4 regions of the Variovorax sp. GrIS 2.14 genome follow, and region 2 is predicted to be linked to each of the others. Evidence: predicted binding sites of a transcription regulator. Region 2 holds the regulator's gene; each other region holds the start of a gene.
What was found. The regulator sigma-54, encoded in region 2, starts transcription at its own class of promoters, with help from an activator protein. The targets are predictions, from matches to a motif close to TGGCANGNAANCTGCTTT.

Region 1 (7,299 bases), on a different contig from region 2:
CACGTCGGACTCGCTGCGTTTGGCATAAGGCAGCGTGCTGGCCACAGTGGTGGCCGTGAAGCCATCGGTCGCCTGCCAGTCCTCGTAACGCAGGCCCAGTACCGTCTTCCACTTCGGCGCGAAACGCCAGCTGTCCTGCACCCATGCGTTGAGTGTCTCGGTGCGGCCGCCGACATTGCTGACTTGCGACAGCGACCCAAGCGCCGGGCCGTCGACCCAACTGCCCCCCACATTGGACTTCTGGATGCCCAGCTTGTACGCATCGCGCCCGACACCGAAGTCGACGATGTGCGCACCGCCGACGCCTTGCGGGCGCCACGTGCCCTTGGCCGCCAGCGTGTTCCAGCCGGTGCGCCCGTCGCCCTGGTCTTGCAGCGTGCCGGCACCCCCGAAAGCGGCGAGCGGCAATGCGACGGTCGGTGCGCGCTGCTGGTCTTTCGAGTAGTCGTACAGGCTGGCCGACACCTCCCAGTCGAACACGCCCTGCGTGTGGCTCTTCAAGGACAGGCCGTGCATGGTGTGGGTCTGGCTGTCGTTGGTCAGCGGAAAGGCCGTCGGCGCCAACGTGAAACTGCGGCCGTTGATGTTGACCGGGCCGCTGTAAACCGGCAAGCCAGCCGCATTGTTCAGATAGCTAGCCGAGCGGCCCTCCGATGTGTTCTGCCAATAGCCCAATGTGTAGCTGGCGGTGATGGTCGGCGTCAAGTCATAGGCCAACTTGATCTTGGCGTGGTCCTGGATCGTGTGATACGCCGTGCCGGTACCCAGGATGTACCACGGCGTGTTGGTGGTGTTCAGGCCGGCCACCGCGCCAGCGACAGGCGTGCCGCGCGTACCAGCCACGCCAGAGGCCAGCGTGGCTGTGGTGAAGGTCAGCGGCTGGCCATGGCTGTCGGTGCGGTTGATGTCGACCCACCACGACCACGGACCCTCGTTGTTCTCGCCGCTGCGACTCCCGAGCGATGCGCTGGTCTGCCAGCTGTTGAAGGTCTTGCTGGTGCTGTAGAGGTCGTTGGGCTGCGACGAGTAGCCGGCCTTGACGTGCGCTTCGAGCCTGGTCGGCATGCGTGTGACGAAGTCGACCACCGCACCCGCCGAGTTGCCCGGATAGGCGGCCGAAAAAGGCCCGTACATCACGTCGACCCGCTCGATCTCCTCGGGTGTGACGAGCCCCCAGCGCGGCGCGTAATTGGTGCCGTTGGCGATGCCATTGCCCAGGTAGTTCGACAGCAGGATGCCATCGGCATAGACGGCAGAGCGCGCACTGTTGCCGGTGCCGGAGGCGCGCGTCGACAGGATCGCGTGGTTGTAGTCGCCGATGTAGCGCTTGCGCACCAACAGGCTCGGCAGATACTTGAGCGCGTCTTCACTGTCGGTCGCGTTGATGCGGGTCTCGATCTCTTCTCGCGTCACGCCCTCGATGGTGGTCGGGATCTGCGTGGGCAGCGAGGTTGGGAGGCCACCGGTGACGGTGACGACGCCGAGCGACTTCACGCGCTCGGGGGTTTCGTCCGCGGATGCTGCCGGTGGGGCGGAAGGTTTCGAGACAGGCACCGCGTTTTGCGCCAAAGCCGGCAACGCCAGCCACGGGAACGCTGCGCCGAGCGCGAGCGAAAGAAGGGTCTTGTTCAAGTGAAATTCTCCACGTCGCCACGAGGCGACGCTCCATTGCAAGGAAGGCGGCGGCGCGGCACCCTCTCCGGGCGCAGCGCGCTACGACATCGACAAGAGGATCAGGAGAAAGCGGGCGGCGCGCGCGCCGGTGGCGGCGCGGCAGTGGCCGCGGCGATGCGCGCGGCCGGAATCGATTGCACCGCCCGGCCGAGCGGCAACGCAAGCGCGATGGCCGCGACCACCGGCAAAGGCGGCGGCGCACCAGCGATCATGCACAGCGGGCAATCCATATGCATGCTGCCCAGGTCTTGCGCGCCATCGTCGGTTTGCACAACGACCTTGAACGCGCCGGCGCTCGAACACACCAGTTCCATCGCCTGCGGGTTGACGATGGGTGACGCGATGGCCACGCCGAGCGACAGCGCAAACCACGCCAGCACCAGGCGCGCAAGAAACTGCACGTGGAAGCGAGGGCGGCGCGGGGTGAACATCGGTTGCGATTATGGCTTGAGGCACACTCCGCTTTCCAGCGATCGAGACCTCTCATGCACACCATTTTTCATCTGGCCTTTCATGTGCGCGACCTCGATGTCGCCCGTCGCTTCTATGGCGGCGTGCTCGGCTGCACCGAAGGCCGCAGCACCGACACCTGGGTCGATTTCGACTTCTTCGGCCACCAGATTTCATTGCATCTGGGTGAGCCTTTCGCCACCACCAACACCGGCCGCGTCGGCGACGTGATGGTGCCGATGCCCCACTTCGGCCTGGCGCTCGAACTGCCCGACTGGAAGGCGATGGCAGCGCGGCTCGAAGCGGCGCAGACCGACTTCGTGCTGAAACCGCAGGTTCGCTTCGAAGGCCAGCCAGGCGAGCAATGGACCATGTTCTTTTGCGATCCGTTCGGCAATCCGATCGAGGTCAAGGGCTTTCGCTCGCTTGCCACTGTCTACGACAAGTGAAGCGCCGAACGATCGGACAAAGGCCGTGTTCGTTGCGGCCGCGGGTTAGTCTTTTGCAGGATCGGTAGCGCTCGCCGCTGACGCCACAGCTTCGCTCGCCTCACCCGCATCCGCCAGCGACTTCGCCCCACGCCTGACCTTCGCCACAGCCACCTCCCCCGCCATCACGATCTCCTGATCGATCGCGCCGAACAGCGACTTGCCGTCCAGCCCCTTCATCTCGATCTTGATGGTGTCGCCAAACTTCATGAAATCGGTCGCGGGCGCGCCGTCTTGAATCGTCTCGATGCAGCGCTTTTCTGCAATGCACGAATAGCCCTTCGGCCAGTCCATGCGGCCGTCTTTTTCGACGCCCTTGTTGCTCACCGTGCCGCTGCCGACGATGCTGCCGGCGCGCACGTTGCGTGTCTTCGCGATATGCGCGATCAGTTGGCCGAAGTGAAAGGTCATCTCCGGTCCGGCGTCGCACAGGCCGACCTTGCGGCCGTTCCAGGTGCTCTCCAGCCGCAGGTGCACGCGGCCGTTTTGCCAGGCAGTGCCGATCTCGTCGAGCGTGACGGCCACAGGGCTGAATGCGGTGGCCGGCTTGCTCTGGAAAAAGCCGAAGCCCTTGGCGAGTTCGGCAGGAATCAGGTTGCGCAGGCTGACATCGTTGGCCAGCATCACGAGGCGAATGCCGTCGAGCGCCTGCTCGGGACTCGCGCCCATCTTCACGTCGCCGGTGACGACCGCGATCTCGGCTTCGAAGTCGATGCCCATCGATTCGCTGGGCACCGGCACCTCGTCCATCGGGCCCAGGAAGTCGTCGCTGCCGCCCTGGTACATCAGCGGATCGGCGTAGAAGCTTTCGGGCACCTCGGCGTTGCGGGCCTGGCGCACCAGTTCGACGTGGTTGAGGTAAGCCGAGCCGTCGGCCCATTGGTAGGCCCGCGGCAACGGCGCCATGCACTGCGCGGCGTCGAACGGAAACGCATGGCGTGCGCGGCCTTGGTTGAGCGCGTCGTACAGGTCCTGCAGCTGCGGGCTCATGAAGCCCCAGTCGTCGAGCACCTGCTGCAGCCGGCTGGCGATGCCGGTGGCGTAGTGGGCGAGCGTGAGGTCACGGGAGACGACGACCAACTGCCCGTCGCGGGAGCCGTCCTTCAGGGTGGCGAGTTTCATGATGGTGGCGGCTTGCTAATCTGGGAAACTGAAGAAACTGTCTTGGCGGCGGCAGTTTACCGAGTGAGCTCATGACACAAGGTGAACCTGCTGCCTTGCGCCCTACTCCATTCGTCATGTCGTCGTTGACCGCTCCTCCCTTGCCCGACCTGCCGCGGCCGCCCTGGCGCGCGCTGGTGGTGGTGACGCTGGCGGTCGCCCTCGTCCACCTCGCGCTGCTCGGACTGACGCCGATGGCCGTCGGCTCACAGCCGGCACCGCTGGCGGGCAAGTTCAGCACGCGGACCATCGTGATCGCGCCGCCGCCGAGTGCGGAGCCTGCTGCTGGTTCTGCTGCCACGCCCGCACAAGCAGCCACGCCCGCAGCAGCGTCCGCGCCAAAACCGGTACACCCACGCGCCGCGCGCACGATCACGCCGCCCAAGCCACGCGCGCCTGTCGAAACGCCGCGGCCACCACCACCGCCAGTAGAGATCGTGCCGCAGCCTGCCGTCGAACCCGTGATCGAGCCAGCGGCCAAGGCGCCGGCCGTCGAACCGACGCCCGCCGACACCACGGCTGCAACAGCACCGGAAGCCGCCGCCAGCGCTCCCGGCGGCTCCGGGGGCGCAGCCTCCGCAGGCAACGCCGGCAGCGGCACGAGCCCGCAAGGCGCCATGACCGGCCCGACGGCCTTGCGCGTGCCGGGTTCCGTGCAACTCGCCTTCGCCGTGACCGGCCAGCAAGGCGCGTCGCCGATGCAGGGGGTTTTTGGGCGGCTCGACTGGCTGCAGGACGGCAACGCCTACGACGCGCGCCTGGCGCTCACTTTTTTGTTCCGCACGCTGCGCACCCAGCACAGCAGCGGCGTGATCGGACCGACCGGCATCGAGCCGCAGCGCTTTTCAGACAACCGAAAGACCGAGATCGCCTCGCATTTCGTGCGCGACCAAGGCAAGGTGGTCTTCAGCAACAACGCACCCAGCGTGCCTTTGCTGGCCGGCGCGCAAGACCGACTGAGCGTGGTGCTGCAGCTCGGTGCGATGCTGGCCGGCGATCCGGCGCGCTATCCGGCCGGCAGCGCCATTTCGGTCCAGACGGTCAGCTCGCGCGATGCCGAGATCTGGACCTTCAATGTCGAGGGCGAAGAGAAGTTGAGCCTGCCGGCCGGCGATTTCACGGTGCGCAAATTGACGCGCAGCCCGCGTCGCGAGTTCGACGACCGGATCGAGCTGTGGCTGGCGCCGGACCTCGGCTACCTGCCAGTCCGCATCAAGCAAACCCAGCCCAACGGCGACTTCGCCGACATGCAGCTGCGCGAACAACTTGCGATGAAGCCGCCAGGTTGAGCGCAGATTGAAGACCAGTCGGTGTAAGTCTGCGCGCCGGAAAATCGCCCGGAAATCCTGTTTGTGCGATCCATTCTTGAAACTGGCGCGTTGATTGCTATCTAACCCTCATGAACGCTCTCGACATCCTCTCCAGTTCCGCCACGCACATGCTGTACGACTCCGACGCGTACGCGGTCGTGCACGTGCAGCCCACAGAGGGCGACAAGCCGCTGGCGCCGCACCTTCCGGTGCTGGCGCGCCACGGTTTCGAGATCGTCGACAAGCGCTCGGGCAAAGAGGTCTACCTCGACGGCTCGTGGGCCGAACTGTTCCAGCAACAGATCACTGCCTGGCAGATCAACACACCAACGCAGGAAGAAGTCGAAGACACGCTCGAGGGTTATGCGGAGCTGGCGCAGAACCCGGTGCTCGTTCATTGAGAGCATTCGTCGAGTCGGCGCCTGAGCCAGGATGGATTGAGCCGCGCGCTCCTTTCCTCGCTCCTCGCTAGTATTCGCAGATGCTTTCGCTCAATTCTTCGGCTCGTTTGTCCGCACTGCGGTTTAGATGGCTGGCCTCGTTGCGGACTTCATCTCGTCTTTTGGTTGTCTCGTTCGGCGCCGCCTTGTGGCTTGCCGGCTGCTCGATGCTCCCCGGCGCTCCCAGTACCGTCGCTGCCGACGTCCCCGTCGCACGCCGCATCGACGCTTTGATGCCCGCCGACGTCATCCTGCTGGGGGAGCAGCACGACGCGGCCGACCATCACCGCATCGAACGCGAGGCGGTGGAAGCGCTGGTGACGCAGGGCAAGCTGGCCGCGCTCGCTATCGAGATGGCGGAAGAAGGTGCCGGCACGGCCAAGCTCCCGGCCGGCGCGACCGAAGCCCAGGTTCAGGACGCCTTGAAATGGAACGACAAGGCCTGGGGCTGGGACGACTACGGCCCGGCCATCATGGTGGCAGTGCGCGCCGGCGTGCCGGTGGTCGGCGCCAACCTGCCGCTGGCTCGCATCAAGGACGCGATGGCCGATGTGTCACTCGACGCGCAGCTCTCGGACAGCGGCCGCGAGACGCAGCAAGCGGCCGTCCGCGCCGGCCACTGCGACCTGTTGCCGGAATCGCAAATCGGCCCGATGACCCGCGTGCAGATCGCACGCGACCGTGCCATGGCGCAGGCCATCGTCAAGGTGCGACAACCCGGCAAGACCGTGCTGCTCATCAGCGGCGCCGGCCATGCGACCAAGACGATCGGCGTGGCGCAGCATCTGCCGACCGATCTGTCGATCAGATCGATCCAGTTGCAGGCCGGCGGCGCAGGAAAAGCCAAGGGCTACGACGCGATCTGGATGACCCCGGCGCTGCCCGACAAGGACTACTGCGCCTCCTTGCGCAAGGGCTGACGGAAGCCGTGCCGGGGCATTGGCCGCGCCAGCTTCCCCTCAGGCGAACTTCTTGATCGAATCCGCCAGCGTGTTGACCAGCGTGTCGATGTGCGATTTCTCGACGATGTAAGGCGGCGCGATCACCAGCACATCGCCCGCGGCCCGGACCAGCGATCCCTTGTGGAAGCAATCGAGAAAGACGTCGTAGGCGCGCTTGCCCGGCAGGCCGGTGATGGGCGCCAGCTCGACGGCGGCGGCCAAGCCCAGGCTGCGAATGCCGATGACGTTCGGCAGGCCTCTGAAGGCGCTGTGGAACGCGTCGCCCAGCACCGGGCCCATTTCGGCGGCGCGCGAAAAGAGCTGCTCTTTCTGGAACAGCTCGAGCGTGGCGATGGCTGCCGCGCACGACACCGGGTGCCCGGAGTACGTGTAGCCATGGAAAAACTCGACCACGTGCTCCGGCGCGTCGGTCTTCATCAAAGCGTCGTAGAGCTTGTCGCGGCAGATCACGCCGCCAAGGGGAATGACGCCGTTGGTCACGCACTTGGCGAAGTTGAGCATGTCGGGCACCACGCCGTAGTAGTCCGCTGCGAAGTTGGTGCCCATGCGGCCGAAACCGGTGATGACCTCGTCGAAGATCAGCAGGATGCCGTGCTTGTCGCAAATGGCGCGCAGCTTTTGCAGGTAGCCCTTGGGTGGCAGGTACCAGCCCGCCGAACCCGCCACCGGCTCCACGATGATCGCGGCCACGTTGCTCGGATCGTGCAGCGGCAGGATGCGCGACTCGAGCTCGACCAGCGGATCTTCGTTCCACACCGGTTCCTCGTTATGGATGTAGGCGTGATTCACCGGATCATGGATAAAGCGCATGTGG
Region 2 (7,299 bases):
GCCACAACGAGAGCGCGCTGCGCGTGCAGGCGCTGGCTGGCCTGCGCGCGTCGGAACAGGCGCAGGCCGAGCGTCTCCGGTTCTTTTCAGCCGCCAACCACGACCTGCGGCAGCCGGTGATGGCTATGGGCCTGCAGGCCGAAGTGCTGCGGCAGCAACTGCGCGCCGGCGAAAGCGCCGCCGTGGTGCAAGGCTCCGTCGATGCGCTGTCACGGGCACAGCAGGCGCTCGAAGGCTTGACCAACCAGCTGCTCGAAATCGGTCGCATCGAGGCCGCTGCCGACCCGTTCACGTTGACCGCGGTCGCCCTCGCACCGCTGCTGAACGAGTTCGCACGGCAGGCAGGCAGCGGCCGGGTGCGGGTGCGTTGCCCGGCCGAAGCCATCGTGTGGACCGACACGGTGGCGCTGCGCCGCATCGTCGCCAATCTGGTCGACAACGCTGTCAAGTTCGCACCCAATGGCCGCGTGTTGCTGGCCTGTCGGCGCCGGCCGGGCGGCTGGCGCATCGAGGTGCGCGACAGCGGCATCGGCATCGCTTGCGAAGCGCAGGAGCGGGTGTTCGGCGACTTCGAGCAGGTCGGGAACGTGGAGCGCAATCTACAGCGTGGGCACGGCCTAGGGCTGGCCATCGTGCGGCGCCTGGCGATGCGGCTGGGGGTCCAGATCACGCTGCGGTCGCTGCCGGGACGCGGCTCGGTGTTCGGCTTCACGCTGCCATCGGCCCCTCGCGATGCGCACCCCGACCGCACGGCACGCGCCGCGACCGCGGCGGCGACCAGCACCGCAGCGCTCGACGCCATGCCGCTGGCGCCCGGCTTGGCGGTGCTGGTGGTCGAAGACAACGCCGTGGTGGCCGACAGCCTCGCGGCCCTGCTGCGCCAATGGCAGGCGCTGCCACGCATCTACGAGAGCGCGGCCGAGGCGCTGGCGCTCGCCGACCTGCAGGCCATCGACGTCGCGCTGTGCGACATCCGCTTGCCGGGCAAGCTCGACGGTATCGACCTGGCACGACGCCTGCAACTGCAAAAGCCGTCGCTCACGATCGCGCTGATCTCGGCCGATATCGATGAAGCGACGCTGCACCTGGCCCGCGAGCGTGGCTGGCATGCGTTGCGCAAGCCGGTGCAGCCGGCGGAGCTGCGCGGGATTTTGTTGCAGGCGCGGCGGTAAACCGAAGCCTTACAGCGCCTTGCGCAGATTCGCCGGTGCGATGCGCAGCGCTTCGCGGTACTTGGCGACGGTGCGCCGCGCACATTCGATCCCCTGCTCTTTCAGCATGTCGGAAATCTGGCTGTCCGACAGCGGCTTCTTGATGCTCTCCGCGCTCACGAGTTGCTTGATGAGCGCTCGCACTGCCGTGCTGGATGCATTGCCGCCGGTCTCGGTTCCGAGCGCCGAACCGAAGAAGTACTTGAGCTCGACCGTGCCGTAAGGCGTCGACATGTACTTGGCCGTGGTCACGCGGCTGATGGTCGACTCGTGCAAGCCCAGCTCGTCGGCGATCTCACGCAGCACCAACGGGCGCATGGCGAGTTCTCCGTGCACGAAGAAGCTTTTCTGCCGCTCGACGATGGCGTTGCTCACCCGCAGGATGGTGTCGAAGCGTTGCTGGATGTTCTTGATGAACCAGCGCGCCTCCTGCAGCCGCTGCGACAGCGCCTGGCTGCCCTCGCCCTTGTGCGCCTTGAGCGCGCCGGCGTAGATGTCGTGCACGCGCAGACGCGGCATCACGTCGGGGTTGAGCATCACGCGGAACTTGAGCGTCGCGCCACGACCGGTGCGGGTGACGATCACGTCGGGCACCACGATGTTGCGCTCGACATCGACGAAGCGGCGGCCCGGCTTGGGCTCCAGCTTGGCGATCGCCTGCAGCGCGCTGCGCACTTCTTCTTCGTTGCTGCGTGTGAGCGTGGCCAGACGTTTGAAGTCGCGCCGCGCGAGCAGCTCCATCGGCTGCTTGCAGATCAGGATCGCAGTCTTGCGGATCTGCTTTTCTTCGGCCGTCTCGTTCTCATGGGCGAGCGCCTTCAGCTGGATCGCCAGGCATTCGCCGAGATCGCGTGCGCCGACGCCGACCGGCTCCAGGCTTTGCAGCAGGCCGAGCGCCACCTGGAAGTGGTGGACGAGACCGTCGAACTGGTCGTTGTCATCGCCCGCGAGGCCCGATGCCAGCGCTGGCAACGAGTCTTCGAGGTAGCCATCGTCATTCAACGATTCGATCAAAAAACGCAGTGCGGCCTGGTCGTTTTCGTTCAGCCGCAGGCTCAGTGCCTGTCGGTGCAGGAAGGATTGCAGCGACTCCTGGCTGCGCGCGAGCTCGGTGGCGTCGGTGCGCTCGCTGCCGTCGTTCGGGCCGAGGTTGTTGCTGCTGGCCGGCGCCTCGCCGCCCCATTCCCCATCGTCCGGCGTCATCTCGACCGTGCCGTCGCCGCCCCAGTCGGGCTCCTGGTCGGACATCTCGGCGGCCGGCGCTTCGGTCTCGCTGGCGGTCGTGGTGGTGCTCGCGCCGTCGGCACTGGTCGCCAGCGCGCTGGGCGCGAACTCGCCGTCGCTCTCGCTCTGGCGGTCGCTGTCGTGCTCTTCGCGCGGCGCTGGCGCGTCGGACACGTCGATGCCGAACTCTTCGCGTGCGGCTTCTTCGGCCGTGCGCTCCAGGAACGGGTTGTCGTCGAGCATCTGCTCGACTTCCTGGCTCAACTCGAGCGTGGACAACTGCAAAAGTCGGATCGACTGCTGCAGTTGCGGCGTGAGCGCGAGGTGCTGCGATACGCGCAGCGACAGGCCTTGCTTCATCCTGCGCGCTCTACATCCGGAAGTGTTCGCCGAGGTAGACGCGTCGTACCTCGGCGTTGTCGACGATCTCCGAAGGCGTGCCCTGTGCCAGCACTTGCCCGTCGCTGATGATGAAAGCGTGATCGCAGATGCCCAGCGTTTCACGCACGTTGTGGTCGGTGATCAGCACGCCGATGCCGCGCTCTTTGAGAAAACTGATGATTCGCTGGATTTCGATAACGGCAATCGGGTCGATGCCGGCGAAGGGTTCATCCAGCAGGATGAAGCGCGGCTGCGTGGCGAGCGCACGGGCGATTTCGACCCGCCGCCGCTCGCCGCCCGACAGCGACAACGCCGGCGAGTTGCGCAAATGTTCGACGCGCAGGTCGTTCAGCAGCTCGCTCAGCCGCTCTTCCATCCGTGCCTTCGATATCGGGACCGACCTGCCGGACTCGTCGGTGTCTAGCTGCAGCTCGAGCACGGCCCGCACGTTCTCTTCAACGGTGAGCTTGCGAAAAATCGACGCTTCCTGCGGCAGGTAGCTCAGACCCATGCGCGCGCGCTTGTGGATCGGCATGTGCGCGATAGGCTCGCCGTCGATGGTGATCTCGCCCGCATCGGCGCGAACCAGTCCGACGATCATGTAGAACGAGGTCGTTTTTCCGGCGCCGTTCGGGCCGAGCAGCCCGACCACCTCGCCCTTTTGCACGCCGAGCGACACATCCTTGACGACCGTTCGGCTGCCATAGGTCTTTTTGAGGCCGCGCGCTTCGAGGCGGCTGCCGACGTCGATCGCGTCTGCGTTTTCGATCACTTGCGCGGTTCTCCGCCGAGCGTGGTGCTCTGGCGCAGGCCGGAGCCTGCAGCGGGGGTGGCGGGCACCGTCGTGGCCGGCGCGGCACTGGAACCCGAGCCCGGACCGGCCGCAGGCGGAGCCGCTTTGGCGCCACCGGCTGCCGACGCCGGAGCGCGCGGCGTGAGCACCGCCCTGACGCGACCACCCGAAGCACCGGCCGCGACGCTGGCGTCCGGCGGCAAGGTCGAACCGTTGACCGTGAAGGTGTCGTTGCTCTGGTCGTAGACGATCAGCGGGCCGGTGGTTTCGTCGTTGACCTTGGTGCCGATCAGCCGCCGCATCACGGCATGGCCGATGAACTTGACGTTGTCGGCGCGGCTGTCGTATTCGATGCGATCAGCTTCACCCTCTGTCCACTCGTCGCCCGGGGCGTCGCGTTTTTGCTTGTAGTAAGCCAGCTTGCCCGGCTCGGGCGTGACCACGCCGTATTGGTAGCCCTCGGGGTCCTGGCGCACGTCGATGCGGGCGCCGCGAATCACGATCGTGCCCTTGGTGACGAACACCTTGCCGGTGAAAACGCTGGTTTGCTTCAGGTCGTCGTAACGCAGCGCGTCCGACTCGATGTTCATCGGCTTCAGTCGGTCGGCCTTTTCGGCATGCGCCGGCAGGCCGGTGCCGAGTGCCAAGGCGAGCAATGCACCAAAGGTGATCGCGAAAGCAGAACGAAAGGAGCGAAGGGGGGATTTTGAGCGCAGGGTCATAGAGGCACGAAACTTGCTGCGCATTGTATGCGGCCAACTGACACGACCTTGACGAAAAAGCCCGCCGAAGCGGGCTTCTCAAAAAACGCGTGTGACAGCTTCAACCTTTGCGCGCTTCGGTGATCAGGTAGTTGGCGACCTGCAGCGACTTGGTCATGTTGCCGGCGAGCTCGCCGTCGACGTAAAACCGCCCTGCCACGCCAAGAGCAGGCACACCGGCCACCTTGTACTGCTCGGTGATTTGCGTCGCCCGCTTGGCCTTGCTCACCACGCCGAACGAGGTGAACGCCTCCGTGAACTTGACTTTGTCGAGGCCGTTCTTTTCGGCCCACGCAATGATGGCCGCGTCGCCGTTCACGTTCTGGCGTTGGGTGTGGATCGCATTGAAGACCTTCATCGTGTATTCGTCGAGCTTGCCCATGGCATCGAGCGCGTAATACAGGCGCTGCTTAGGCTCGACGTCGTTGCCGACGAACGGCACGGGAACGCGACGGAACGCGGCGTCTTTCGGCAACGTTTTGACCCAGGCTTCGAGCTCGGGCTCGAACGCATTGCAATGCGGACAGTTGTAAGAAAAGAACTCGATGACCTCCACCTTGCCGGCCGGCGCATCGACCGGGACGCGGGGGCTCAAGTCGATGTAGTCCTTGCCGGCCTTGGGCTGAACCTGGGCATGCGAGAGAGAAGCGGCGGACATCAACCCGAGGGATGTGGCGGCCAGAGAAAAGTCACGACGGTTCATGTGTTTCATCAAAGAGGTGCTCCTGTTCGGCTGAAAGAGCCAGAAGTGCCGCGCGGAGTTCCGCGCCCGGTTGATTCAACGCGGCAGAGACGCAGTGCGTCACGCCGCGGCGAGTAAAGAAAAGTCAACGTTCCAAAACTCAACGCTCCACGGCGGACCGCACTCAACGCTGCACCCGCACCAGTGCGGAATCGAAGCCGCCGCCATCGAGGCGATCTTTCAAGTGGTCGGCATCGTCCTTCTTGTTGAACGGGCCGGCGCGCACGCGGTACACGGTGCGACCGGCTTGCTCGCGCTCGGTGACTTTGGCCTCGACACCCATCAGCGACAACTTGGCGCGCTGCGCTTCGGCGTCGTCGGTGGTGCGAAAGGCGCCGGCCTGCACGAAGTAGAGGAACGGGTCTGCGCCACTGGCGTTGGCAGCAGCAGCCGTCGAAGGCGCCACGCTGGCAATGGTGCCGCCGGCGGTCGGGTTGTTGCCGGATCTTGAGCGCGCCAAGTCGCCCAACGGATCGCTCGACGGCGGCAGTGCGTTGGCTTCGGCTGGCACCGGTGCCGTGCGCGGGCGCGGCGCAGCAGGGGTCGTGGACGCACCGGGCGCGACCACGACCGGAACCGGGCCGGTCGAAGGCGCATTGAGCGGGCCGACCGTCGCAGGTGCGGTCACCGAAGGCGGCTGCGGCTTGACGGCACCGGCCTTGCCTGCGAGTGGGCCGTTCGGGTCCCAGTCGCGGTTCTTGCGGGCTTCGGCTTCGTCCTGCTCGGCACCGCCGCGCTGGTTCTTGCTCATGAACGGGATCGGCACCTTGGTCACGTAGACCGCGATGCCCAGCGCCACGCCGAGCCCGAGCACCAGGCCGATGATCAGCCCGATGACGATGTTGCCGCGCTGAACTGAGCGTGTACTTGATTTCATTTTGAGGTTCGGAATCACATCTTGCGTGGCGCACTGACGCCAAGAATTGCGAGGCCATTGTGCAGCACCTGCGCAGTGGCGGCGACCAGCGCCAAACGGGCTTTCTTGACGGCTTCGTCGTCGACCAGAATGCGCTCGGCGTCGTAGTAGCTGTGGTAGCTCGCGGCCAGTTCGCGCAGGTAGAAAGTGACGTCGTGCGGCGCGAAATCCTTGGCAGCGGCGCTCAGCATGTCGGGGTACTTGGCGAGCAGCAACATCAGGGCCTGGGCCGCCGGGCTGTCGAGCGGTGACACGTCGACCGCTTTCAGCGAGGCCTCGTCACCACCCCATGAAGTCAGCACCGAGCAGATGCGCGCGTGCGCGTACTGCACGTAGTAAACCGGGTTGTCGTTGTTTTTGGCCACGGCCAGGTCGACATCGAAGGTGTACTCCGTATCCGGCTTGCGGCTCAGCAGGAAGAAGCGAACGGCGTCGGTGCTGGTCCACTCGATCAAATCGCGCAGCGTGACATAGCTGCCGGCGCGCTTGCTGATCTTGACCTCTTCGCCATCCTTGATGACACGCACCATGGTGTGCAGCACGTAGTCGGGGTAGCTCGGCGGGATGCCTTCACCAACCCCCTGCAGGCCGGCGCGAACCCGTGCGATCGTGCCGTGGTGATCGGTGCCCTGGATATTCACGACGGTGTGGAAGCCGCGCTCCCATTTGGCCAAGTGGTACGCCACGTCGGGCACGAAGTACGTGTACGTACCGTCGCGCTTTTTCATGACGCGGTCCTTGTCGTCGCCGTAGTCGGTCGACTTCAGCCAGAGCGCGCCGTCTTCTTCGTAGGTCTTGCCGGCGGCGACCAGCTTTTGCACGGTCGACTCGACACGGCCGCTGGTGTACAGGCTCGACTCCAGGTAGTAGTTGTCGAAGCGCACCCGGAACGCCTGCAGGTCGAGGTCTTGCTCGTGCCGCAGATAGGCCACGGCGAACTCGCGGATCGAGTCGATATCGGCGATGTCGCCGCTGGCGGTGAACTCCCGGTCGTCCGACTTGACGGTCTTTTTCGCCCTGAAGTCGTCAGCGATATCCGCAATGTATTCGCCGTTGTAGGCGGCGGCCTTTTCACCGCTCGGCCAGTCGGCGTCGCCAGGCTTCAGGCCCTTGGCGCGCATCTGCACGCTGCTGGCGAGCGTCTGGATCTGCACGCCGGCGTCGTTGTAATAGAACTCGCGGAACACGGCATCGCCCTGTGAGGCGCGCAGGTTGCAGATGGCATCGCCCAGCGCGGCTTGGCGGCCATGACCGACGTGCAGCGGACCGGT
Region 3 (7,299 bases), on a different contig from region 2:
CGGTTGTAGTTGGGGTGCGGCTCCGAGCCGAACACTGTGATGTCGTACAGATCGGGTGCCAACTTGATCAGCTCTTCGACCGCGCGCACGCCGGCCATGCCATTGCCGACCAGCACGAGATTCATCTTTTTCATGGGTTCATCCCTCCGGATCGAGTCGTGATCAGAAATACAGAGCCATCACCGCGGTGATGTTGCCTTCGGGCGCGACCGGGATCGCGATCATCGGCGCGGCCACCGCGGGCACACCTGTCGCAAAGGCTCGGCCGAGCGCGTTCGACGCCTCTTCGCTGGCGGCCACGATCTCGGATTCGCCGAGCATGCCTTCGGCTTCTGAGAAGCCGAAGCTGCGCACCAGTTGCGTGCCGGTCACGTCCGGCTCCCAGATTTCGACGCGCCGCGCGATCGGCGTGGCCAGCGCCGACAAAAAGGCCATCACGTAGTTGGTGCCATCGATGGTCGAGCAGGGCGTCGCAAAGCCACGGTTGATGCCGACCTTGATGGCGCCATCGGCCCGCAAAAATCCCGATGCTTTGCCCAGGTCGGGCAGGAACACCGGCGTTTGTTTGTCCCACGCCATGCCGGGCAATCCGTTTCCGCGACGAAAGCTGGTAGCGCGCGAAATGAATTCGAAGGTGTCGCCGGTGGTGCCGTAGTAACCGTCGACCAGGTCCATGTCTTTCGACTCTGCCGGATCGTTGGCCCAGAGTTCGATCGCGCCGGCATGTTCTGCGTCGTCGCCGCAGAAGATCACGACCACGGCACTCAGTTGCTGCCCCTTGAAGATCGGCAACGCGATGCCGCAGGTCAGTCCTTCGGCCTTGGCGGGCACGGCGCGACGAAAGTACGAGCCTTCGAACTCCTTCAGAACGATCGGATGCCCGGCCTCCCACGCCTGGCCTGGCAAGCCTTCCCCGCGGCCGAAACACAGGTTGCGGCTGGCGGCTTCGAAGCGCGTGGCCGTACCGAACAATCCACCGCCAAATTCGAGCACGCCGCTTTCTTCGCTGGGCACCCAATACTCGATCACGCGGATGAAGGTCTTGGGCACGAGGTTTGGAGCGGATGTCATATCAGGCCGCTTTTTCGACGTGGCCTTGCCGCGTGTAGAGGAAGTCGATGACAGCCTTGCGGTACTGCACGTAGTGCCGGTCTTCCGCCAGCTCGACGCGATTGCGCGGCCGTTCGAGATTGACCTTGAGCACCTCGCCGATCGTGGCCGAAGGGCCGTTGGTCATCATGACGATCTTGTCCGACAGCAGCACCGCTTCGTCCACATCGTGCGTGACCATGACGACGGTGCTCTGCGTCTTGTGCACGATGGAGAGCAGTTCGTCCTGGAGCCGTGCGCGGGTCAGCGCGTCGAGTGCGCCGAAGGGCTCGTCCATCAGCAAGACCTTGGGCTCCATCGCCAGCGCGCGGGCGATGCCGACGCGTTGCTTCATGCCGCCGGAGATTTCGCCAGGGCGCTTGTTCGTTGCCGGCGTCAATCCAACCAGCGCCAGTGCCGCATCCGTGCGGACCTTCAACTGCGCCTTATTTTCGGTCGGCGCGAACACGCGTTCGACGCCCAGGTAGATGTTTTCGTAGCAGGTGAGCCAGGGCAGCAGCGAATGGTTCTGGAACACCACCGCGCGCTCGGGGCCGGGGCCGGCGATCTCCCGGTTGGCGCACAGCAGCGTGCCGTGCGTCGGCATGGTGAGACCCGCGATCAGGTTCAGCAGCGTCGACTTGCCGCACCCCGAGTGACCGATGAGTGCGACGAATTCGCCCTTCGCCACGGTGAGGTTGATGTCACGCAGCGCCTGGAAGCTGCCTTTGGCGGTCTTGAAGGTTTGTTCGACATCGCTGATATCGATGAACTTCTTGTCGTCGTTCATGACTTCACCTCTTCGAACGTGAAAGCGGTCGCGATCTTGATGAGCGCGTATTCGAGCAGCATGCCGACGATGCCGATCACGAAGATCGCGATGATGATGTTCATCACGTTCAGGTTGTTCCACTCGTCCCAGACCCAGAAGCCGATGCCGACGCCGCCGGTCAGCATCTCGGCGGCGACGATCACCAGCCAGGCGGTGCCGACGGCCAGGCGCACGCCGGTCAGCATGTAGGGCAGCACGGCGGGGAACAGGATCTTGGTGATGATCTTCCACTCGCTCAGGTTCAAGACCTTGGCGACGTTCATGTAGTCCTGCGGCACGCGCTGCACGCCGACGGCGGTGTTGATCACCATCGGCCAGATCGAGCAGATGAAGATGGTCCAGATGGCCGCAGGATTGGCACCCTTGAACACCAGCAGGCCGATCGGCAACCAGGCCAGCGGTGACACCGGCCGCAGCAGGCTGATCAGCGGGTTGAACATGCGCGCCAGGAACTCGAAGCGGCCGATCGCGAAGCCCGCCGGAATGCCGACCGCCGCCGCCAGGCCGAAGCCCACCGCGACACGTTGCAGCGATGCGAGAACGTTCCAGCCCACGCCCTGGTCGTTGGGTCCGTTGCTGTAGAACGGATCGCTGAAAACCTTGACCGCTTGCAGCCAGGTTTCCCACGGTGCGGGAAAGGTGCCGGCACTTCGTACGGCGATCAGTTCCCAGATCAGCACCAGGATGCCGAAGCCCGCGAGCGGCGGCAGCACGCGCATCCAGAACTTGCGCAGGTCGAGCGGCTTGCGCACGCCCGATGCCGAGCCACTGGGGGTCGCAGCGGGCGCACGCACCGGGCTTGTTGCGACGGCCGCATTCGCCGGCAGCGGGACTGCGGCGGAAGCGTCGAGCGGAGAGTGAAAGACGGCGCTGACCATGCTGTGCTCCTTAAGCGTGAACCTTGAAGCCGTCGGCGTAGGCCTTCGGGTTTTTGCCATCCCAGACGATGCCGTCCATCAACTTGCTGGTGCGCATCGTGTCTTTGGGCACCGGCGTCTTGCTGGCCGTGGCGGCCTGCTTGTAGAGGTCGATGCGGTTGATCTCCGTCGCGACCTTGAGGTAATCCGGATGCTCTTTCAACAAACCCCAGCGCTTGTGCTGGGTCATGAACCACATGCCGTCCGACAGGTACGGGAAATTGACCGCGCCGTCGTTGTAGAACTTCATGTAGTTGGGGTCGTCCCAGCTCTTGCCCATGCCGTTGGTGTAGCGGCCGAGGATGCGCTGGTTGATGGCGTCGACGCTGGTGTTGACGTAGCTCTTTTCGGCGATGGTTTCGGCCATCTTGTTTTTGTTCTGCAGACCGGTGTCGATCCAGCGGCCCGCTTCCAGAATCGCGGCCGTTACGGCGCGGCAGGTGTTGGGGTATTTTTTGGTGAACTCGGCGGTGGTGCCGAGCACCTTTTCCGGATGGTCTTTCCAGATGTCTTGCGTCGTGATAGCCGTGACGCCGATGCCGTCCATGATGGCGCGCTGGTTCCAGGGCTCGCCCACGCAGAAGCCATCCATGTTGCCGATGCGCATGTTGGCCACCATCTGCGGAGGCGGAACGACGATCGACTTGACGTCCTGGATCGGGCTGATGCCGTTGGCCGCTAGCCAGTAGTTGAGCCACATCGCATGGGTGCCCGTTGGAAAGGTTTGCGCGAAGACGTATTCGCGCTTTTCGCTGGCCATCATCTTGGCGAGCGACGGGCCGTCGACCGCGCCCTTGTCAGCCAGCTTCTTGCTCAGGGAGATGGCCTGTCCGTTGTTGTTGAGCGTCATCAACACGGCCATGTCCTTCTTGGGACCGGCGATGCCCAGGTGCACGCCGTAGACCAGGCCGTAGAGCACGTGGGCGAAGTCCAGATCGCCATTGACCAGCTTGTCGCGCACGCCGGCCCAGCTGGCCTCTTTGCTCGGCACGATCTTCACGCCGTACTTCTTGTCGATGCCGAGCACCGATGCCATCACGACGCTGGCGCAATCGGTCAGCGGGATAAAGCCGATCTTGACTTCTTCTTTCTCGGGTTTGTCGGAGCCTTGCGCCCAGACGGCGGCACGCAAAGCCGGGTCGAGGCCGACCGCGCCGAGGGCGGCGGCTTGCAAGATCTTGCGGCGACTGAGCTTCGTTTTAAGCAGATCGGTCATTGAGGGGCGAACTCCGAAAAAATGAAAAGGATGAACAAGGCCAAAAGACAAAGACAAAAGGCAAAGCGAAAAACAAAAAAGGCGTCCTCACCGCGCATGTGCCGCTCGAAAGCGAGCGCATGCAGATAAGGACGCCTTTGTCCGTTGGGTCGGCGACACCCGCCATTGGATGTCGCCTGCCTGGAGACCGTCGTTGGTCTATGTGAGAGCTGAGTGCAAGCAGCGTGCCAGCATTGCGGCCACCGTGATTGCTACTCAATCGATAGCATTGAAGCTAGGCTGAGATTGGTTTCGGAGAAGATTTCATCCGAAATTGCAATTTCGCACTTCGTTTGTGCAATGCACCATTTCAGCTGCCGATGGGCAGGTAGTCGGCCATAGAAAGCACTGATTCGGCGACATCGACCACCCGCCGGTTCTGGTTCATCGCGGTTTGCCGAAGCATCTGGTGCGCCTCGGGCTCAGTCAGTCGACGATGCGCCATCAGCAAGCCTTTGGCGCGCTCGACGAGCTTGCGTTCGTTCAGGGCGGTACGTACGGCGTCGAGTTCGTCGCTCATGGCCTGGAGGCGTTGCGCCTGCTCCTGCATCATCTCGAGAATGGAGCGTTCGAGCTGATGGCCGTACGGCGCTGCGGCGGAAGTGAGTCCGCCAACGGCTACTTGCGGGCCAGGCTCGGCGCCCGGTTCGTCAAAAAAAGCGGTGGCAGCTGTGTCAGGCTCTCCGGCCAGTTGCTCGAGCAGGACCTCGTACGACTCTGCTTCTCCGCGTGCCTGCAGCGTCTTGTCGCGGCACAGGTCGCGCAAATCCGCGGCCAGCCGATCTTCGACATCCTTCATGGCGTCGATGCGCAGTGAGCAGCAGTCGAACCAGACCGCGCTGAGTTCGGGGTCGAGCGGCACGCCGGCGGGCGCGGCGCATGCTATTCGGCGCAAACGTTCGAGTTCGGCGAGTTCGGCGTCCGGTTCGCGCTCGCGCCAGAGCTGGCTCATTGCCGGCCCGGCGAAGTCGGCGAACACGTGAAAGCAGCGCTCCTGCGCGGCGATGAGCTGAAGCCACTGCTGCTGGCGCAGCGGATCGTTCTGTCCCGTCGCAAAAGCCGCGGCACCGCAGGCGCGCTCCTGGCCGGCGAACTCCTTGCCCTGCATGAAGTTGAACATCGCCGCCAACAGGCGCGAAATTTCTGGGTCGGTGGCGCCGTCGGCCGCCTCGAACACCACGGCCAGCAGGCCGGCAATCAGCTTCGCGAAGGCCGCTGTCGCTTCTGCAGCACTGGTTTCCAGCGCACCGATGCGGCGACGCAGCGTGGGAAGGGCGTCCAGCCCGGGCAGCACCCAGGCGATGCGGCTGAACAGGCGAGTGCCACTGCCCGCACGCCGGCCTTCGCTCTCGAGGAAGTCGAACCCGACCCGAACCTCGCGTTCGAAGCGTCCGCATTCACCGATCTGGGCGCTGCGTTGCGCCGCGAAGCGACGTCCTTGCGAGGCGAGCAGGACGTTGGAAAGCCCGCGCTCGCGCTGCAGCGCGTGAACCAGCCGGCCGATGGTGCTGACCAGTTCGCTGGTACGCGCCAGCTGCTCTAGCTCATCGATTTCGCATCGCCTGGCTGCGACCAGAAAGCTCAATCCTGAATTCATGTGTGGGGCAATAGGAACTGACGGGCATCCAGCAACATCCGTGCCCCGGTATGGGGACCACCCTAAACTCGCTGGATGCTTTTATTGGGAATCGAATCATCATGCGACGAAACCGGCGTGGCGCTGGTCGAATCGCAGGGCACGGCACTGCCGATGTTGCAGGCGCATGCGTTGCACAGCCAGATCGCCATGCACCAGGCCTACGGCGGCGTGGTCCCCGAACTGGCGAGTCGTGACCATATCCGGCGCGTGCTGCCGCTGACGCAGGGCGTCATGGCCGAGGCCGGGCGCTCGCTCGCAGAGATCGATGTCGTCGCCTACACCCGGGGGCCGGGGCTGGCGGGCGCGCTGCTGGTCGGCGCGGGCGTGGCCTGTGCGTTGGGTGCGGCGCTGGGCAAGCCGGTGCTCGGCGTCCATCACCTCGAGGGGCATTTGCTCTCACCGTTCCTGAGCGCCGATCCGCCCGAATTTCCTTTCGTTGCACTGCTCGTGTCGGGCGGTCACACGCAACTGATGCGGGTCGACGGCGTGGGTCGCTACCAGCTGCTCGGCGAAACCATCGACGATGCGGCGGGCGAGGCGTTCGACAAGAGCGCCAAGCTGATGGGTTTGCCCTATCCCGGTGGCCCGTGGTTGGCCAAGCTGGCAGAGCAGGGCGATCCGATGGCGTTCAAGCTGCCGCGGCCACTGCTGCACAGTGGCGACCTCGATTTCTCTTTCGCGGGGCTGAAGACCGCCGTAATGACCCAAGCGAAAAAGCTGGGAGGCGAACTGGAAACGCGCAAGGCCGATCTCGCGGCGTCGACACAGGCTGCGATCGTCGAAGTGCTGCTGAAGAAATCAATGGCTGCACTGGAGCAAAGCGGACTCGACAGGCTGGTGGTGGCAGGTGGCGTAGGTGCCAACCACGCATTGCGCGAGCAGCTGAATGCGGCGTGCGCGAAGCGCGGCGTGCGAGTGCACTACCCGGAGTTGCATCTGTGCACGGACAACGGCGCGATGATTGCCATGGCTGCGGCCATGCGGCTGCAGTCGGGGCTGGAAGAGGCGAGCGAGCGCTACGCCTTCGACGTCAAGCCGCGATGGCCAATGGCGTCGCTGACCACGTAGCGTGGGCCGGAACGCCGCGGGGTACAGGTCGAGCGCCGACGTCGGCACCGACGCTGGAAGGCAGCGGCAACACATCCAGCACCTTGCGCCAGAGTTGCGACCATTGCGGCCAGTCGTGTCCGCCTTCCGTCGTGAACACGCGGTCTTGCGGCAGCGCATCGGCCAGCAGCCGGTGGTTTGAAGCGAAGCGGTCCGCCAAGCCAAAGCCGAGGTAGAGCGGCGGCAGCTTTTCGGCAGATTTCGCGCTGGCATATTGCTGCAGCCAAGGCCAGAGTTGGCGGTCGACTTCCTCGTCGGGCGCGGGGCCTGTCGGGGCTTTCCAAGCGCGCAGACCACCGGCTTTATGAATCTCCGCACCCAGCGGGCGTCGGCCGAGGTATGGCGCCAGCGCCACGATGCCTTCGACGGCACCAGGGCGGGCCAGCTCATGAATCAACGCGCCGAAACCGCCGATCGAGATTCCGACCAGCCAGAGCGATTTGTATCCGGCAGCGCGTTG
Region 4 (7,299 bases), on a different contig from region 2:
ACCTCACGCTGCGGCGCCATCCGCTGGCGCTGCTGCGGCCCCGCATGGCGCGCCTGAAGTTGCTGAGTGCGGCCGAGCTGCACGACCTGCCGCACGGCCGGGTGGTGCGTGCCTGTGGCATCGTCACCATGCGGCAGCGTCCGCAAACCGCCAAGGGCACCATCTTCGTCTCGCTCGAAGATGAGACCGGCATCGTCAACGTGATCGTCTGGAACGACCTGGTCGAAGAACAGCGCGAACCGTTGTTGAAGTCCAAGCTGCTCGCCGTCAAGGGCGTGTGGCAGCGCGACGTGGCCAGCGGCGGCAACGTGCGGCATTTGCTGGCGCAAGGCTTCAAGGACTTGACGCCGTGGCTCGGCCGACTCGCAGGGCAAAACAAAAGCAGAGATTTCCATTGACCAATCAACGCCATTCATCTCGCACCATGCTGGCCGAATCCATCGCTCACGAAGTACCTGTCGACTCGCTTCCGGGCGACATCGTGCTTAGCCGCACCCACGCGCGTCGCTTGCGCGATGTGTACCGATCTTCCGGCTGGCCGTGTTGCGATGCGATCGAGGTCGATCTGCTCGCTGCGGGTTTGCTGGAGCGCGTGCGGTCGGCGCTGGGGTATGAAACATTGCGCGTCACCGACCGCGGCATCGCGCACATCGCCGCATCGCTCGTCGTCAACCGCGCGGCGCTGTCGGCGCACGAGGCGCTGGTCGAGCGTGTGGCGCGCGAGATGACGCGCGCTGGCCGCATCGCCTGGCGCAACCTGAGTTTGCGTGCACGGCTGGCGGGCACCAACGAAGGCGACCCGCATCGCTGGTGCATCGCGCGGCCCGATGTTTTTTCGATCCGCAACACCAGCGTCGAGGCGTATGCCCAACCGATCGTTCACGAAATCAAGGTGCGTCGCTCCGATCTTCTGTCGGACCTGAAGAAGCCCGACAAGCGCGCGGCCTACCTCGATCTGGGTGGCGAGTGCTGGTACGTTTTGGGCTGCGACGCGCGCGGGCGGCCGATCGGTTCTGCCGACGAAATCCCTGTCGAATGCGGCGTGCTGATGCTTGAAAACGATCGACTCGTGGTGGCGCGTGCGGTGGTGCATCGCTCGCAGGCCCGCATGCCGTTCGCAGTCTGGATGGCGCTGGCCAAGGCGCAGCCGGTTCCGGGCTTCGAAGAAGATCTTCAGGTTCCGCTGACCGACTGCGCAACGCTGCCTTCGGTCCGTTGACCAGGGCCTGTTGCTTGCATGGCGCTCCTGTCCGACTCCCTCCCTGCTGACGTAGCGACGCCGCCACGTCCGGCGCTCGACCTCACGGTGTCCGTCAAGTCGCTGTGCGCCTTCGCCGCCAAGGCCGGCGATCTCGACTTGCGCTTCGCGCCCGCGCCCAGCGCGCAGGAAGGCATCGCCGGCCATCACCTCGTTCAATCACGGCGCGGGCCGGGGTTCCAGGGCGAGGTTTCGCTGTCTTCGAGCTTCGGCGGCCTGCGGGTGCGGGGTCGTGCCGATGGCTTCGATGCCGAGCTGGGCCGTGTCGAAGAGATCAAGACGTTTCGCGGGGAGTTCGACGCGATCAAGGGCAATCACCGCGCGTTGCATTGGGCCCAGGCCCGCACCTATGCCGCAATGCTGTGCGAGAAGCACGCGCTGGCCCACATCACGGTCGCGCTGGTCTACCTCGACATCCATAGCGGCGACGAAACCGTGCTTGAAGAACAGCGCACGCGCGCCGATCTGCAAGTTGAATTCGAGGCGCTTTGCAGTCGCTTCATGGCATGGGCGTGGCAGGAGTCTTTGCATCGCGCTGCGCTGGCGCGTGACCTGTCGTCTCTCGCGTTTCCGCACGCCGGCTTTCGACCCGGTCAGCGTGAACTGGCAGAAGGCGTCTACCGCGCCGCCGCGGCCGAGCGTTGCCTGATCGCGCAAGCACCGACCGGTATCGGCAAGACGATTGCCACGCTCTTTCCCTTGCTGAAAGGCTGGACCGCGCATCGCACCGACAAGCTGTTCTTCCTGACCGCGAAGACCTCCGGCCGTGCCGTGGCGCTCGACTCGCTGCGCGTGCTGCGCAAAGACTGCCCCACGTTGCGGGTGCTCGAACTCGCCGCGCGAGAGAAGGTCTGCGAGTACCCGGGCCGCGCATGCAACGGCGACGCGTGCCCCTTGGCGGCCGGCTTCTACGACCGCTTGCCGGCAGCACGCAGCGAGGCGGTAGGGCAGTCATTGCTGAACCGCGAAACGGTGCGAAACGTCGCGTCGGCGCACCGCGTGTGCCCGTACTTTCTGGCGCAGGAACTGGTGCGGTGGAGCGATGTCGTGGTCGCCGACTACAACTACTACTTCGACGGCAGTGCGTTCCTGTACGCGCTCATGATCGACGAAGAGTGGCGCGCCGCGGTCCTGGTCGACGAGGCACATAACCTGATAGAGCGGGCGCGCAGCATGTACTCGTCCGAGCTCGACAGCGCCGCGCTCGCCGTTGCGCTGCGCGTGGCACCGCGTCACATCAAGCAGGCGCTCGACAAGCTGGAGCGCGAGTGGGATTCGCTGCAGCTGGCGCAGCGCGGCGCGACGCCATCCGCCTTTACGCCGTACGCCATCCGCGACCAGATTCCAGAACGCCTGCATCGCGCGCTACAGGAAGCCATCGGCGCCATGTCCGACCACTTCGCGGATCACCCGGCCGAGGCCAACGGCCCGATGCAGCCGTTCTTCTTCGACATGCTTCGCTTCGTACGTCTGTCTGATGAGTTCGGCGAGCACTCGGTACTTGAAAGCACGATCGATGCACATCCTGACGGCCCCTGCGGTTTCGCGATCCGCAACCTGATCCCGGCGTATTTCCTGAAGCCGCGCTTCGAACGTGCGCTGTCTGTCGCGTGCTTTTCCGGAACGATCGCGCCTTTCGCGTTCTATCGTGATGCACTCGGCATGCCGCAAGGCACCGCACATCTCGATGTCGGCTCGCCGTTTCAAACGCACCAGCTCACGGTGCGCGTGGCAATGCAGATCTCGACGCGCTACCGTGACCGCGATCGATCGCTGGAGCGGCTGACGAAGATCATCGCGGCGCAGTACCAGCAACGACCCGGCAACTACCTGGCTTTCTTCAGCAGCTTCGACTACCTGGACAGTGCGTGCGATGCGATGGCCGCGCGCTATCCCGACGTGCCGATGTGGGCGCAGTCGCGTGGCATGCGGGAGTCTGAACGCGAAGCCTTCGTCGCGCGCTTTGTCGCCGGTGGGCAAGGCATCGGCTTTGCTGTGCTGGGAGGCGCTTTCGGTGAAGGAATCGACCTGCCCGGCGAGCGTCTGGTCGGCGCCTTCATTGCGAGTCTCGGACTGCCGCAGCACAACGAATTGAACGACGTGATGCGCGAGCGGATGCAGGAGCGCTTCGGGCAGGGCTATGAATACACGTACCTCTATCCCGGCCTGCGCAAGGTCGTGCAGGCGGCGGGCCGCGTGATTCGCACCGAGCAGGATGCGGGCGTGTTGTATCTGCTCGACGATCGGTTCGCGCTGCCCGAGGTGCAGTGCCTGTTGCCGCCGTGGTGGCGCATCGAGCTTCACTGACCGCGAGCGATCAATGAAGCCCTGCTTCGCGCAGCGCGACGGCGCTTGGCTCAGCTCACGCCGAGATGCGTTCGCACTTCTTCTGCGGATGTGCCGACTTCGGCCACTGCAAGACGCAGCGCCTCCTCGGTTACCCCGAGCCGCTGGGTCCATTGCTCTACCGCAGCGATCTGGGTCACATCGACCGCCTGGCCGGGATTTGTCGGCACGACGATGTCATCGGACTGAGTCATGGTTTGCTCCTTCGTTTGCATGGACGCAATCTTCAGTCGCGCGATGCAGCCCCCAGGACAGACGCGTGCCACGGACCGTGCAGGAAAACGCCCTTACATCCCAAAAGATTGCTTCAGGCGTTGACCCGCGTAGTCCTGCGCTTCCTTGGCCTTTTGTACTACTGCGGCCATGGCCGGTGCGCCGGCGTGCCGACTAGCGGTAGCCCGCTTCGTTGGGGTTGTGGATGATCCAGATCAGATAGCCACTAGAGAAATCGCCCATGCCGCCGCCGGCAAAAATCAGTCGGCCCTGACCCTTGTAGGTCATTTCGAAGCGATGACGGTCGGCGCCGAAATAGAACGGAATCCAGGCCTTGCCGGTCATGTAGGCGCCCTGGTCGGTCGGCGGGCCAGCGAGGTCCGTGACCTGTCGCAAGGGCATTCCGATCTGGAGCTTGGTGAACTTGCTGCCGGGTGCCGGGTTGCCGGTGATTTCGCCTTCGTAGTCGTTCAAGCCCTTGACCGTGCGACCGCTGCCGGCCTCGACCTTGGACGAGTCCGTCACGTTCCCCTTGGCATCGATGCCGGGCTTGGCGCCTCCAGCGTAGGGCGCAGGCGCTGCGGCCGCCGCAGCAGCAGGCGCTGGCGCGGCCGCAATCGGCGCGGCGACTGCAGCGACTTCAGGTGCGCAGCGGTCGAGGTCGACGATCTTCTGTTTGCTTCGGGGCAGATAGCGGTAGTCGCGGACCTTGGCGGTGACGGCGCCGCCCGTGTAGCCGGGCGCGACCGATCGGCACACGAAAAAGGTCTGGTCGGTGCTGTCGACCGCATACGCGCCTGCAGGCACGTTGTGCCCGGTGGCTTTGGCAAGGTCGACGCTGACCGACTTGCCGACCAGGTCCTGCTTCACCTGCTTGCCGGTGCCTTCACCGATGAGGTCCGACAGCGCTGCGTATTCAATGCCTTCGCGCACTGGCTTCACTGGCGCGGCGCGGGCGGGCGCTGGTGCAGCTGCAGCCTGCGCAGTCGATGCAGGCGCGTTGGCAGGTGCCGGCGAGCGCGTGCCGCAACCTGCGCAGAGCGCCAGGATGGCGGCGGCCACGGTCATCGCCGACATGGATGAAGTGGTCGAAGCGTTCGGAGTGGTCAAGGGGGCAAGAGGCCGGGTCGTCGGAGTCACAGTCATTCCTTTTGAGCTATCGAGCTGCGCATTTTGCCGATGTTGTCGCACGCCAAACGAGTTCCTGCCAAGTTGTCCGGTGCACCAAACCAAGGATTCACGCGCCAGAACAGCGCATGCCTTCGGCATTCAGAAGACTCATCGCGCAAAAAGGCCGGCATGGATGTTGCGTGATGTCCATCAGTGTTCCGACGGCACCGTCGCCGCGGCCAACATATTGCCTCCGCCAATGGCGGCGGGATCCGAACGAACTGAGAGCATCGATGCTCGACTGTTCGTCTGTTCCAACCCGATTTGCATCCGCATCCAGCGAGCGGGGGCCGTGTCGACTCTGTCCTGACAGCGTCGGCCACCGCTCCCTTTCACCGGACCGGCTGCGTGCAGGACACGACATGAAAATCGCAGTGATTGGCCACGGCATGGTGGGCCACAAATTTCTCGAACAGCTCCATGCGCTCGGTATCGCCGATGCACAGGTCACGGTGTTGTGCGAGGAGCCGCGCCCGGCCTACGACCGGGTTCATCTCTCTGAATTTTTTGCCGGCAAGACGGCTGAAGATCTGTCTCTGGTCGAGCCGGGCTTCTTCGAGCGCACCGGCTTCACCTTGCGACTGGCGGCTCGCGCAGTGGCCATCGAGCGCCGCGACAACACCGTCACCACCGCCGACGGCGAGGTGGTGCACTACGACAAGCTGGTGCTGGCCACGGGGTCGTCGCCCTTCGTGCCACCGGTGCCCGGCCGCGACCGCCCCAACTGTTTTGTCTATCGCACCATCGAAGACCTGGAAGCGATGAAGGAATGTGGCGCCCGCTCAAAGACCGGCGTGGTCGTGGGCGGCGGCTTGCTGGGACTCGAATGCGCCAAGGCGCTGCGCGACATGGGCCTGGAAACGCACGTCGTCGAATTCGCCCCGCGCCTGATGGCGGTGCAGGTCGACGAGGGCGGTGGCCGCGCGTTGCGCAACAGCATCGAGGCGCTCGGCCTGCACGTGCACACCGGCCGCAACACGGTCGAGATCGTCGACGGCGCGACCGCACGGCACCGCATGGTGTTCGCCGACGGCACCTATCTGGAGACCGACATGATCGTGTTCTCCGCAGGCATTCGTCCGCGCGACGAATTGGCGCGGCAGAGCGTGCTGGCGATCGGCGCGCGGGGCGGCATCGCGGTCGACACCCATTGCCGCACCAGCGACCGCAACGTCTACGCCATCGGCGAATGCGCGGCGTGGAACGACCAGACCTTCGGCCTGGTGGCACCGGGCTACGACATGGCGCGCGTGGCCGCCAAGCACATCGCCGGGCAGGACGACGCCGCCTTTACCGGCGCCGACATGAGCACCAAGCTCAAGCTGATGGGCGTGGACGTGGCGAGCATCGGCGACGCGCACGGCAAGACGCCCAAGTCGCGCGCCTACCAGTACATCAACGAGCACAAGCAGATCTACAAGAAGATCGTGGTCAGCGAAGACGGCAAGCAACTGCTGGGCGCGGTGCTGGTCGGCGATGCCGCCGAGTACGGCACCCTGCTGCAACTCGCGCTCAACGGCATCACGTTGCCGGCCGATCCGGAGTTCTTGATCCTCCCGTCGAGCGACGGCAAGGCCAGGCCCGGGCTCGGCGTGGAGGCGCTGCCCGACAGCGCGCAGATCTGCTCGTGCAACGACGTCAGCAAGGGTCAGATCTGCGCGGCGGTGGGCGAGGGCGTCAGCACCGCCGCCGGCATGAAGGCCTGCACCAAGGCTGGCGCTTCTTGCGGCGGCTGCGTGCCGCTGGTCACGCAGGTCATGAAGATGGAGATGGCAAAGCGCGGCATGGCGGTCAACAACCATCTGTGCGAGCACTTCGCGTATTCGCGCCAGGAGCTGTATCACCTGGTGCGCGTCGGCGAGATCAAGACCTTCGGTGATCTGCTGGCCCAACACGGCAAGGGCCTGGGTTGCGATATCTGCAAGCCGACCGCAGCCAGCATCCTCGCGTCGTGCTGGAACGACTTCGTCTTGAAGAAAGACTTGGCGAGCCTGCAGGACAGCAACGACTATTTCCTTGGAAACATCCAGAAGGACGGCAGTTATTCGGTGGTGCCGCGCATGCCCGGCGGCGAGGTCACGGCCGATGGCCTGATCGCCGTCGGCCAGGTCGCAAAGAAGTACGGCCTGTACACCAAGATCACGGGCGGCCAGCGCGTGGATTTGTTCGGTGCGCGCGTCGAACAGCTGCCGCCGATCTGGGAAGAACTGATCGCGGCCGGCTTCGAGTCAGGCCATGCTTATGGCAAGTCGTTGCGCACGGTGAAGAGCTGCGTCGGCTCGACCTGGTGCCGCTACGGCGTGGACGACAGC

Region 1: RCH10_RS11050 (DUF3567 domain-containing protein) is a predicted target of sigma-54. The motif match lies at 5,146-5,163, and genes of this name have one in related genera.
Region 3: RCH10_RS13980 (CmpA/NrtA family ABC transporter substrate-binding protein) is a predicted target of sigma-54. The motif match lies at 4,267-4,284, and genes of this name have one in related genera.
Region 4: nirB (nitrite reductase large subunit NirB) is a predicted target of sigma-54. The motif match lies at 5,113-5,130, and genes of this name have one in related genera.

What each region holds. Positions count from the first base shown of each region.
Region 1 is NZ_JBJXIA010000005.1:215,987-223,285, reverse strand. Features, by position in the region: gene RCH10_RS11075 (TonB-dependent receptor) at 1-1,632, opposite strand, end outside; gene RCH10_RS11070 (DUF2946 family protein) at 1,734-2,105, opposite strand; gene RCH10_RS11065 (VOC family protein) at 2,160-2,573, shown strand; gene RCH10_RS11060 (fumarylacetoacetate hydrolase family protein) at 2,619-3,734, opposite strand; gene RCH10_RS11055 (DUF3108 domain-containing protein) at 3,806-5,062, shown strand; gene RCH10_RS11050 (DUF3567 domain-containing protein) at 5,173-5,484, shown strand; gene RCH10_RS11045 (ChaN family lipoprotein) at 5,757-6,443, shown strand; gene RCH10_RS11040 (aminotransferase class III-fold pyridoxal phosphate-dependent enzyme) at 6,483-7,299, opposite strand, start outside.
Region 2 is NZ_JBJXIA010000001.1:611,494-618,792, reverse strand. Features, by position in the region: gene RCH10_RS02915 (ATP-binding protein) at 1-1,172, shown strand, start outside; gene RCH10_RS02910 (RNA polymerase factor sigma-54) at 1,182-2,795, opposite strand; gene lptB (LPS export ABC transporter ATP-binding protein) at 2,806-3,588, opposite strand; gene lptA (lipopolysaccharide transport periplasmic protein LptA) at 3,585-4,331, opposite strand; gene RCH10_RS02895 (thiol:disulfide interchange protein DsbA/DsbL) at 4,432-5,073, opposite strand; gene RCH10_RS02890 (SPOR domain-containing protein) at 5,237-5,989, opposite strand; gene argS (arginine--tRNA ligase) at 6,004-7,299, opposite strand, start outside.
Region 3 is NZ_JBJXIA010000007.1:205,844-213,142, forward strand. Features, by position in the region: gene nirB (nitrite reductase large subunit NirB) at 1-134, opposite strand, end outside; gene RCH10_RS13965 (GAF domain-containing protein) at 163-1,071, opposite strand; gene RCH10_RS13970 (ABC transporter ATP-binding protein) at 1,073-1,879, opposite strand; gene ntrB (nitrate ABC transporter permease) at 1,876-2,799, opposite strand; gene RCH10_RS13980 (CmpA/NrtA family ABC transporter substrate-binding protein) at 2,810-4,054, opposite strand; gene RCH10_RS13985 (nitrate- and nitrite sensing domain-containing protein) at 4,404-5,690, opposite strand; gene tsaD (tRNA (adenosine(37)-N6)-threonylcarbamoyltransferase complex transferase subunit TsaD) at 5,766-6,800, shown strand; gene RCH10_RS13995 (alpha/beta hydrolase) at 6,763-7,299, opposite strand, start outside.
Region 4 is NZ_JBJXIA010000015.1:61,680-68,978, forward strand. Features, by position in the region: gene RCH10_RS21035 (error-prone DNA polymerase) at 1-398, shown strand, start outside; gene RCH10_RS21040 (hypothetical protein) at 425-1,219, shown strand; gene RCH10_RS21045 (ATP-dependent DNA helicase) at 1,238-3,565, shown strand; gene RCH10_RS21050 (DUF3606 domain-containing protein) at 3,616-3,798, opposite strand; gene RCH10_RS21055 (hypothetical protein) at 3,992-4,927, opposite strand; gene nirB (nitrite reductase large subunit NirB) at 5,350-7,299, shown strand, end outside.